Regions from separate parts of the Streptomyces sp. NPDC005706 genome, predicted to be linked through region 2. Evidence: riboswitches for the same ligand, from Rfam matches in the RefSeq annotation. Region 2 holds a riboswitch; each other region holds the start of a gene.
The links. Region 2 has a riboswitch for thiamine pyrophosphate ahead of thiO (glycine oxidase ThiO). Riboswitches for the same ligand answer to the same signal wherever they lie in the genome.
Positions count from the first base shown of each region.

Region 1: linked by a shared signal. The riboswitch ahead of thiC (phosphomethylpyrimidine synthase ThiC) and the one ahead of thiO (glycine oxidase ThiO) in region 2 are both predicted to bind thiamine pyrophosphate.
Region 3: linked by a shared signal. The riboswitch ahead of ABZ478_RS29570 (thiamine ABC transporter substrate-binding protein) and the one ahead of thiO (glycine oxidase ThiO) in region 2 are both predicted to bind thiamine pyrophosphate.

Region 1 is NZ_JBEXYS010000016.1:158,967-162,236, forward strand. It holds gene thiC (phosphomethylpyrimidine synthase ThiC) at 1-1,501, opposite strand, end outside; TPP riboswitch at 1,494-1,667, opposite strand; gene ABZ478_RS24815 (YibE/F family protein) at 1,739-3,118, shown strand; gene ABZ478_RS24820 (SsgA family sporulation/cell division regulator) at 3,216-3,270, opposite strand, start outside.
Region 2 is NZ_JBEXYS010000009.1:27,938-31,207, forward strand. It holds gene thiS (sulfur carrier protein ThiS) at 1-49, opposite strand, end outside; gene thiO (glycine oxidase ThiO) at 52-1,212, opposite strand; TPP riboswitch at 1,210-1,321, opposite strand; gene ABZ478_RS17520 (hypothetical protein) at 1,374-1,724, shown strand; gene ABZ478_RS17525 (FAD-dependent oxidoreductase) at 1,757-2,989, shown strand; gene ABZ478_RS17530 (Rv2175c family DNA-binding protein) at 3,056-3,270, shown strand, end outside.
Region 3 is NZ_JBEXYS010000025.1:46,927-50,196, reverse strand. It holds gene rlmN (23S rRNA (adenine(2503)-C(2))-methyltransferase RlmN) at 101-1,207, shown strand; TPP riboswitch at 1,231-1,338, shown strand; gene ABZ478_RS29570 (thiamine ABC transporter substrate-binding protein) at 1,419-2,504, shown strand; gene ABZ478_RS29565 (iron ABC transporter permease) at 2,552-3,270, shown strand, end outside.

The sequences.
Region 1 (3,270 bases), on a different contig from region 2:
CGTCGTCCCACTCCTGCGCGCCCGGGTGCCCCTTGGCGAGGTCCGCCGCATGGGCGGCGATCTTGTAGGTGATGACCCCGGTCTTGACGTCGTCACGGTTGGGCAGGCCCAGGTGCTCCTTGGGCGTGACGTAGCAGAGCATCGCCGTGCCCCACCAGGCGATCATCGCGGCGCCGATACCGGAGGTGATGTGGTCGTACGCCGGCGCGATGTCCGTGGTCAGCGGGCCGAGCGTATAGAACGGAGCTTCATCGCAGATCTCCTGCTGAAGGTCGATGTTCTCCTTGATCTTGTGCATCGGGACGTGGCCCGGGCCCTCGATCATGGTCTGTACGTTGAAACGCCTGGCGATCCGGTTGAGTTCCCCGAGCGTGCGCAACTCCGCGAACTGCGCCTCGTCGTTGGCGTCCGCGATCGAGCCCGGCCTCAGACCGTCGCCCAGCGAGTACGTGACGTCGTAGGCGGCGAGGATCTCGCAGAGCTCCTCGAAGTTCTCGTACAGGAACGACTCCTTGTGGTGCGCCAGGCACCACGCGGCCATGATCGAGCCGCCCCGCGAGACGATGCCGGTCTTGCGGTTGGCGGTGAGCGGCACATACGGCAGGCGCACGCCGGCGTGGACGGTCATGTAGTCCACGCCCTGCTCGGCCTGCTCGATCACGGTGTCCTTGTAGATCTCCCAGGTCAGTTCCTCGGCCCTGCCGTCGACCTTTTCCAGCGCCTGGTAGAGCGGGACGGTGCCGATGGGCACGGGGGAGTTGCGCAGCACCCACTCGCGGGTGGTGTGGATGTTGCGGCCGGTGGAGAGGTCCATGACCGTGTCGGCGCCCCAGCGGGTCGCCCAGGTCATCTTCTCGACCTCCTCCTCGATCGAGGAGGTGACCGCGGAGTTGCCGATGTTGGCGTTGACCTTCACCAGGAAGCCCTTACCGATGATCATCGGCTCGATCTCCGGGTGGTTCACGTTGGCCGGCAATACCGCGCGGCCCGCCGCGATCTCCTCACGGACCACCTCGGGAGAGACGTTCTCCCGGATGGCCACGTACTCCATCTCGGGCGTGACCTCACCCCTGCGCGCGTACGCGAGCTGGGTGACCGCCTGACCCTCACGGCCGCGGCGCGGCTGACGCGGGCGCCCGGGGAACACCGCGTCCAGGTTGCGCAGCCCGCCACGCGGCGAGGTGTGCTTGATCCCGTCGTCCTCTGGTCGGACGGGGCGGCCCGCGTACTCCTCGGTGTCACCGCGGGCGATGATCCAGTTCTCCCTCAGCGCCGACAGCCCTCGGCGGACATCGGTGTCGACGAGTGGATCGGTGTACGGGCCCGATGTGTCGTACAGCGTGACCGACTGCCCGTTGGTGAGGTGCACTTGACGGACCGGCACACAGAGGTCGGGGCGTGAACCCTCGACGTACGCCTTGTGCCAGCCGATGGACTTTCCGGCCTCCTGGGACTTCTCGTCCTGAGCGGAGGCAGGCGTGCGTGCGTCCTTGTTGGTCATGAGACCTACTCCCTACGCCGGCATTACCCGGTAACAGGTTCGGCGGTCGACGCAGCGGTTTCCGACTTCGGATGTCTCCCGGGAAATGACGTTCCACGTGAAACATCGCGTATACGGAGGTCAGCGCCCTCTCAGCCCGGTGCTCCGAGCTCCCGCGTGTGCAAAGGTGCCTCCACGCTAGCGTCAGTTCGGGCGCGGTGAACAGAGGGCCCCCTTCGTTCTTGCGATGATCGGGCGGTGACCACGACGGAACAGCACCCCTACCCGCCCTCCGAGCCGCCGCGTCAAGGGGGCTCCGAACCAGGCCATGGTCATGGCCACTCACACGGTCACAGCCATGGGCCCGCCGCGCCCGTTTCGAAGCACCTGCGCAAGGTCATCGCGGCGATCCTCGTCCCGTTCACCGCCGCCGTCGTGGTCGGCCTGATGATTCTGTGGCCCGGAGGAGCTCCGTCGCACGAGCGCACCGGTGTCGGCTTCGACCGGCAGACACAGCAGGCCACGGTCACCCAGGTGGTCGAGCTGAGCTGCAAGTCGGTCAACGCATCGGGCGGTACGGCGGCGGGCGGCACCTCCGCTCCAGGTGACGGCTCGGCACAGAACGAGGCGAAGGGCACCTGCAGGAAGGCGACGATCCGGGTCGACACCGGCAAGGACGAGGGCCGGACCTTCACCGAGATCGTGCAGCCGGACCAGTCACGGCAGTTGCACCAGGGCGAGAAGGTCGTGGTCGCCTACGAGCCCTCGGCGCCCAAGGACCTGCAGTACTCCGTGACCGATGTGAACCGGAAGTTCCCCATGGCGCTGCTCGCGGGCATCTTCGCGCTCGCCGTCGTCGTGGTGGGACGGATGCGCGGGGTCATGGCCCTGGTCGCGCTGGCCGTGAGCTTCCTGGTGCTGACGTTCTTCATCCTGCCCGCGATCCTTCAGGGCTCGAATCCGCTGCTCGTGGCCGTCGTCGGGGCTAGCGCGATCATGCTCATCGCGCTCTACATGTGCCATGGCCTTTCAGCGCGTACATCGGTCGCGGTGCTCGGCACCCTGGCCTCCCTGCTGCTGATCGGCGTTCTCGGCTCCGGGTTCATCGACTGGGCCGCGTTGACCGGCAACACGGACGACAGCACCGGTCTGATCCACGGTCTGTTTCCGTCGATAGACATGAGCGGTCTGCTGCTGGCCGGAGTCATCATCGGTTCGCTGGGTGTCCTGGACGATGTGACGGTGACCCAGACGTCGGCGGTCTGGGAGCTGCACGAGGCGAATCCGGCGATGGGCTGGCGCGACCTGTACCGGGCGGGCATCCGGATCGGCCGCGACCACATCGCCTCGGTCGTCAACACGCTTGTGCTCGCCTACGCCGGTGCCGCCCTGCCGCTGCTCCTGCTGTTCTCGATCGCGCAGAGCAGCGTGGGCGCGGTGGCCAACAGCGAGCTGGTGGCCGAGGAGATCGTGCGCACGCTGGTGGGCTCGATCGGGCTGGTCGCCTCGGTTCCGGTCACCACTGCCCTCGCCGCCCTGGTGGTGTCGGCCGACCGCCCCGGGCCGGCCGGTGCCGGTGGCTCCGGTGCGCATCCCGTTCCGGCGCGAGGCGGCAGGGGGCGGCGGCGCAAGCGCTGAGCATGGGGCGTCAGGGCCGGGACACCGCCGAAGAAGCGTTCCTGCGGAGGCCCGGGCGGCAGTGCGTCAGCGTCCGGCGCCCCACTGCCGCGGTCCCTCAGCCGGCGCTCTGCTCCTCGGCCAGAATGCGGTCCAGAGCCTCGTCGAGGTGG
Region 2 (3,270 bases):
CGGTGCCCGGGGCGATCTCCCGGCGCTCGCCGTTGACCGAGACACAGATGCTCATGCGGGCTGCTCCACGAGTGCGGCGCCGAAGCGCTCCGGGGTGAACGGACGGGCTGTCTCCGGCAGCTCGCCGCCGGTCAGCAGCTCGGCCATGACGTCTCCGGTGACGGGAGTGAGCAGCACGCCGTTGCGGTAGTGCCCGGTGGCCAGCAGCAGCCCGTCGAGCCCGGACGGGCCGAGCAGCGGGGCGTTGTCGGGGGAACCGGGGCGCAGACCGGCCCGGGTCTCGGTCAGGGGCAGCTCGGTGATCCCCGGCACCAGCTCATGGGCGTCGCGCAGCAGCTCGTACACGCCTCCCGCGGTCACCGTGGTGTCCCAGCCCAGCTCCTCGCTGGTCGCGCCGACGACCAGCTCGCCGTTCTCCCGGGGCACCAGGTAGACCTGGCTGCCGCGCACCACCGCCCGCACGGTACGGCTCAGGAACGGCGCGTACCGCCGGGGCACGGTCAGCCGCAGCACCTGCCCCTTCACCGGCCGCACCGGGGGCAGCAGATCGTCCGGGACGCCCGCGAGACGCCCGCTGAGGCTGCCGCCGGCGAGCACCACCCGGCCCGCGCCCAGCCGGGTGCCGTCCGCCGCGGTGACCCCGGCGGCCCGGCCCCCGGCGACGTCGAGCCGCTCGGCCCAGCACCGGTGGAACACCACCCCGGCCCGCTCGCACGCGTCCACCAGGGCGGACGCCAGCCGTCGGGGGTCGATCTGGTGGTCGCCGTCGACCCGCAGCCCGCCCCGCACCCCGGGCGCGAGCATCGGTTCGAGGCGCCGGCACTCCCGCCCCGACAGCCACTCGGAGTCGAGCCCCGAGCGCCGCTGCAGGGCGTGCAGCTCCCGCAGATGGGCGCGGTCGTCCGAGTCGAGCGCCACGGCGAGCGTGCCGCAGCGCCGGTAGCCCAGGTCGTGACCGGTCAGTTCGGTCAGCTCGGCCGCGAAGTCCGGGTAGCGGCGGGCCGATTCCAGGTTGAGGGCGAGCAGTTTCTCCTCGCCGTAGTGCAGTTCGGTGACCGCGGCCAGCATCCCCGCAGCGACCCGCGCGGCTCCGCCGCCGGGCTCGGGGTCCACCACGGCCGTGGTGAGCCCGCGCTGCGCGGCACGCCAGGCCGTGACCAGGCCGATGATCCCGCCCCCGATGACGAGGACGTCGGACGTACGTGACGGCATGGGCGTCCAGCCCCTCCCTTCGCCGGCATGACCCGGATCAGGTTCGTACGGTCGGAGGCCGCCAGCCTCCCTCTCAGCCCGGTGCGTCCGGGCTCCCGCGAGTGCTTGTACGGTGGCCACCCTAGCCCTCGGCCCCCCGACCCCGTAAGGAGCCCCGCCCCATGGCCCGCTCGCTCGACGGACTCTTCCTCGCCCCGGTGGCGGACCAGGCCCCGGGTCAGGTGGGTACGCGCACCCGCTTCGCCTACCACGAGCAAGGCGGCGAGATCTGGGCCGAGTACGCGGGCGGCGACGTGGTGCGCGGCCATCTGGTCGGCACCCGGGAGGGCGACCGGCTGGACTTCCGTTACGTACAGCTCAAGCAGGACGGGACCACCTCCTCGGGGCACTGCGTGTCGACGGTCGTGGAGCTGCCCGACGGGCGGGTGCGGCTGGAGGAGACCTGGGAGTGGGAGTCGCAGGAGGGCGCCGGGACCAGCGTCGTGGAGCAGGTCACCGAGCACGCCCGCTGACTGACGTTCCGTCAGTTGTCTAAGGTGATCGGGTGAGCGAGCAGACAGCACAGCAGGACACGCCGCCGCGGCGGCGCGTGGTGGTCGCCGGCGCGGGCATGGCCGGGGTGCAGACCGCGGTGGCCCTGCGGGAACAGGGCTTCACGGGCACCGTCACCCTGATCGGCGCCGAGCCCCACCAGCCCTACGACCGGCCGCCGCTGTCCAAGGCCGTGCTCCTCGGCACGGCCGAGGGCTCCGCCTTCGACGTGGACTTCGAGTCCCTCGGCATCGAACTCAGGCTCGGCTGCGAGGCGCTGGGTGTGCGCCCCGCCGACCACGAACTGGACACCGAGGCCGGTCCCGTGCCGTACGACGTCCTGGTCCTCGCCACCGGCGCCGAGCCGGTCACACTGCCCGGCACCGAGGGCGTGCCCGGCGTGCACCTGCTGCGCACCCTGGACGACGCCGAGCGGCTGCGGCCGGTGCTGGCCCGGCAGCACGACATCGTGGTCGTCGGCGCGGGCTGGATCGGCGCCGAGTTCGCCACCGCCGCCCGCGAGGCGGGCTGCGCCGTGACCGTCGTGGAGGCCGCCGACCGGCCGCTCGCCGGCGCGCTGCCCGCCGAGGTCGCCGCGCCCATGACCGCCTGGTACGCCGACAGCGGCGCCGAACTGCGCACGGACGCGCGCGTGGAGCGCGTGGAACCGGGTGCGGTGCTGCTCGACGACGGCACCCGGCTGCCCGCGGACGCCGTCGTGGTCGGCATCGGCGCCCGCCCCGCCACCGCCTGGCTGGCCGGCTCCGGCATCGAGCTGGGCCCGCAGGGCGAGATCCTCGCCGACGACCGGCTGCGCGCCTCCGCCGAGGACGTGTACGCCGTCGGCGACTGCGCCTCCTTCCCGTCCGCCCGCTACGGCGCCCGGCTGCTGGTCCACCACTGGGACAACGCCCTGCAGGGGCCGCGCACGGTCGCCGCGAACATCCTCGGCGAGATCCCCGCGGTCTACGACCCGGTGCCGTACTTCTGGTCGGAGCAGTTCGGCCGGTTCGTCCAGTACGCGGGCCACCACGCCGCCGCCGACCGCATGGTGTGGCGCGGCGAGCCGGACGGCCCCGCCTGGTCCGTCTGCTGGCTGCGCGAGGACCGGCTGGTGGCCCTGCTGGCCGTGGGCCGGCCCCGCGACCTGGCCCAGGGCCGGCGGCTGATCGAGACGGGCCGCCGCATGGACCCCGAGGTCCTGGCCGACCCGGCGCGGCCCCTGAAGAGCGCCACCCTCGACTAGGGGGGTGGCCCCCACGCGGACCGGCCTGGCTTCCGACTGTCGGTGACGGATGGCAGGCTAGATCCCGTGACCGAGATTGACGCAAAGATCGATGCACTCGTCCCCGGCTGGCTCACCCTCCCCGACATCGCCGAACGGCTCGATGTCGAGGTGACGCGCGTGCGGCAGCTGGTCAAGGAGGGCCAGCTCATCGCCGTACGCCGAGGTGAGAACCGGGCGCTGCACGTCCCCGCCGCCTTCATCGACGAGGACAAGGTCGTCAAGGGCCTGTCCGGGACCCT
Region 3 (3,270 bases), on a different contig from region 2:
TCCGAGGCCGCTCAGTGGCGACCGGTGACGCCTACTAATGACAGTCGTAGCGACCGGCAGCCGCAGGTCACCCTTTTGGATCTGCGACACTGGTACAGCCATGCCTAAGCCCGGAGAACTCACTTTCGTCGCCCCCCGCGGAGCCAAGAAGCCGCCGCGGCATCTCGCCGATCTCACGCCCGCCGAGCGCAAGGACGCCGTGGCCGAGATGGGTGAGAAGCCGTTCCGTGCCAAGCAGCTGTCGCAGCACTACTTCGCGCGGTACGCGCACGACCCGGCGGAGTGGACCGACATCCCCGCCGCCGCGCGCGGCAGACTGCGCGAAGCGCTGCTGCCCGAGCTGATGACCGTCGTGCGGCATCTGTCGACCGACGAGGGGACGACCCGCAAGACGCTGTGGCGGCTGTTCGACGGCACGCTCGTGGAATCCGTGCTGATGCGGTACCCGGACCGGGTCACCATGTGCATCAGCTCGCAGGCCGGGTGCGGGATGAACTGCCCGTTCTGCGCGACCGGGCAGGCCGGTCTCGACCGGAACCTGTCCACCGCGGAGATCGTGCACCAGATCGTGGACGGGATGCGGGCGCTGCGGGACGGAGAGGTGCCGGGCGGGCCCGCGCGGCTGTCCAACATCGTCTTCATGGGCATGGGCGAGCCGCTCGCCAACTACAAGCGGGTCGTGGGTGCCGTCCGGGCGCTGACCGACCCCGCTCCCGACGGGCTCGGGCTGTCGCAGCGCGGCATCACCGTGTCGACGGTCGGGCTGGTCCCGGCCATCCACCGGTTCTCCGACGAGGGCTTCAAGTGCCGGCTCGCGATCTCCCTGCACGCGCCCGACGACGAACTGCGCGACACCCTCGTCCCCGTGAACACGCGGTGGAAGGTGCGCGAGGTGCTGGACGCCGGGTTCGAGTACTCCGCGAAGTCCGGGCGCCGGCTGTCCATCGAGTACGCGCTGATCCGGGACATCAACGACCAGGCCTGGCGCGGTGACCGGCTCGGCCGGCTGCTCAGGGGCAAGCCCGTGCACGTCAACCTCATCCCGCTGAACCCGACGCCGGGCTCCAAGTGGACCGCCTCGCGGCCCGAGGACGAGAAGGCGTTCGTGGAGGCCATCGCGGCCCATGGTGTACCGGTCACGATCCGGGACACCCGGGGGCAGGAGATCGACGGGGCCTGTGGTCAGCTCGCGGCGACCGAGCGATAATCTGGCCACGTCAACACATCTGCATATTCCGACAGGGGAGCGCCACAGCGCTGAGAGTGCGGCAACCGGGCCGCAGACCCTCTGAACCTCGCCCAGGTCATTCTGGGTAGGAAGTTCGGTCACCACTCAAGCTGTTGCGCCCTGCCCGGGCTCCCTCGTGGAGCCCGGGCAGGGCCGCGTCTCTTCCTGGCCAACCCCAGGAGGACATCCAGTGCACAACAAGACCCTCGTGGCCGTGGCCGCCGGGCTCGGTCTCGTCGCCCTGCCCGTGCTGACCGGGTGCGGGTCGGGCGACGCCAAGGGCTCCGCCGCGGACTCCGAAACCGTGACCCTCGTCAGCCACGACTCCTGGCTCGTCTCGAAGAGCGTCATGAAGGACTTCGAGAAGAAGTCCGGATACAAGGTCAAGGTCCTCAAGAGCGGCGACGCCGGGCAGGCGGTCAACAAGGCGCTGCTGACCAAGGACAACCCGCAGGGCGACGTCTTCTTCGGCGTCGACAACACGCTGCTCTCCCGCGCCCTGGACAACGGGCTGTTCCAGTCCTACCAGCCGAAGGGGTCCGACCAGGTGCTGCCCCAGTACCGCGTCGACCAGGACAAGCACCGCGTCACGCCCGTCGACACCGGCGACATCTGCGTCAACTACGACAAGGCCTGGTTCAGCGAGCACAGGCTCACCCCGCCGCAGTCCTTCGCCGACCTGGCCAAGCCGGCGTACAAGAACCTCCTCGTCACCGAGAACGCGGCCACCTCCTCGCCGGGCCTCGGCTTCCTGCTGGGCAGCGCCGCCAAGTTCGGTAACGACGACTGGCAGGACTACTGGAAGAAGCTCAAGGCCAACGGCGTCAAGGTCGTCGACGGCTGGGAGCAGGCCTACTACCAGGAGTTCTCCGGGTCGTCGGAGGGCAAGAAGGCCGGCGGCGACCGGCCGCTGGTGGTGTCGTACGCCTCCTCGCCGCCCGCCGAGGTCATCTACGCGAAGAAGCGGCCCAGCACCGCCCCCACCGGGGTGTCCCAGGGCACCTGCTTCCGGCAGACCGAGTACGCGGGCCTGCTGAGCAACGCGAAGAACACCAAGGGAGGCAAGGCGTTCCTGGACTTCCTGCTCACCAAGGAGTTCCAGGAGGACATGCCGCTCAACATGTTCGTCTACCCGGTGCGCGAGGGCGCGGCGGTGCCGCCGGACTTCGCGAAGTACGGGCCGCAGGCCAAGGACCCCGAGACCATGGCCCCCGGCACCATCGCCGCCAACCGTGACAGCTGGGTCAAGTCGTGGACGTCGCTCGTACTGAGGTGACGGCCCGCGAGGGCACCGCGCGCGGGAGCGCGGCGCGGCTGGGGCTGATGGCCCTGCCCGTCGCGTTCTTCGCGGTGTTCTTCGCCTGGCCCGTCGCCGCGATCGTGGCGCGCGGGCTGAAGGCGGACGGCGGCTGGCGGTTCGGGCGGGTGGCGGACGTCGTCACCCAGCCGGACATCGGGCACGTGCTGTGGTTCACCACCTGGCAGGCGCTCGCCTCCACCGCGCTCACCCTGCTGCTCGCGCTGCCCGCCGCCCATGTCTTCGCCCGCTTCGACTTCCCCGGCAGACAACTGCTGCGGGCGGTCGTCACGGTCCCGTTCGTGCTGCCGACCGTCGTCGTGGGCACGGCGTTCCTGGCGCTGGTCGGACGCGGCGGGCTGCTCGACGACCTGTGGGGCGTACGGCTGGACACCACCGTGTGGGCGATCCTGCTGGCGCACGTCTTCTTCAACTACGCGGTCGTCGTACGGACCGTCGGCGGGCTGTGGGCCCAGCTCGACCCCCGGCAGGAGCAGGCCGCGCGGATGCTGGGCGCCTCACCGCTGACGGCGTGGCGGAAGGTCACCCTGCCCGCCCTCGCGCCCGCCGTGGCCGCCGCCGCACTGATGGTCTTCCTGTTCACCTTCACCTCCTTCGGTGTGGTGCAGATCCTCGGCGGCCCCACGTTCTCCACCCTGGAAGTGGAGATCTACCGGCAGACCTCGGAGGTCTTCGACCTCTCCACGGCGGCCGTCCTGACCCTCGTCCAGTTCGTCGCGGTGGG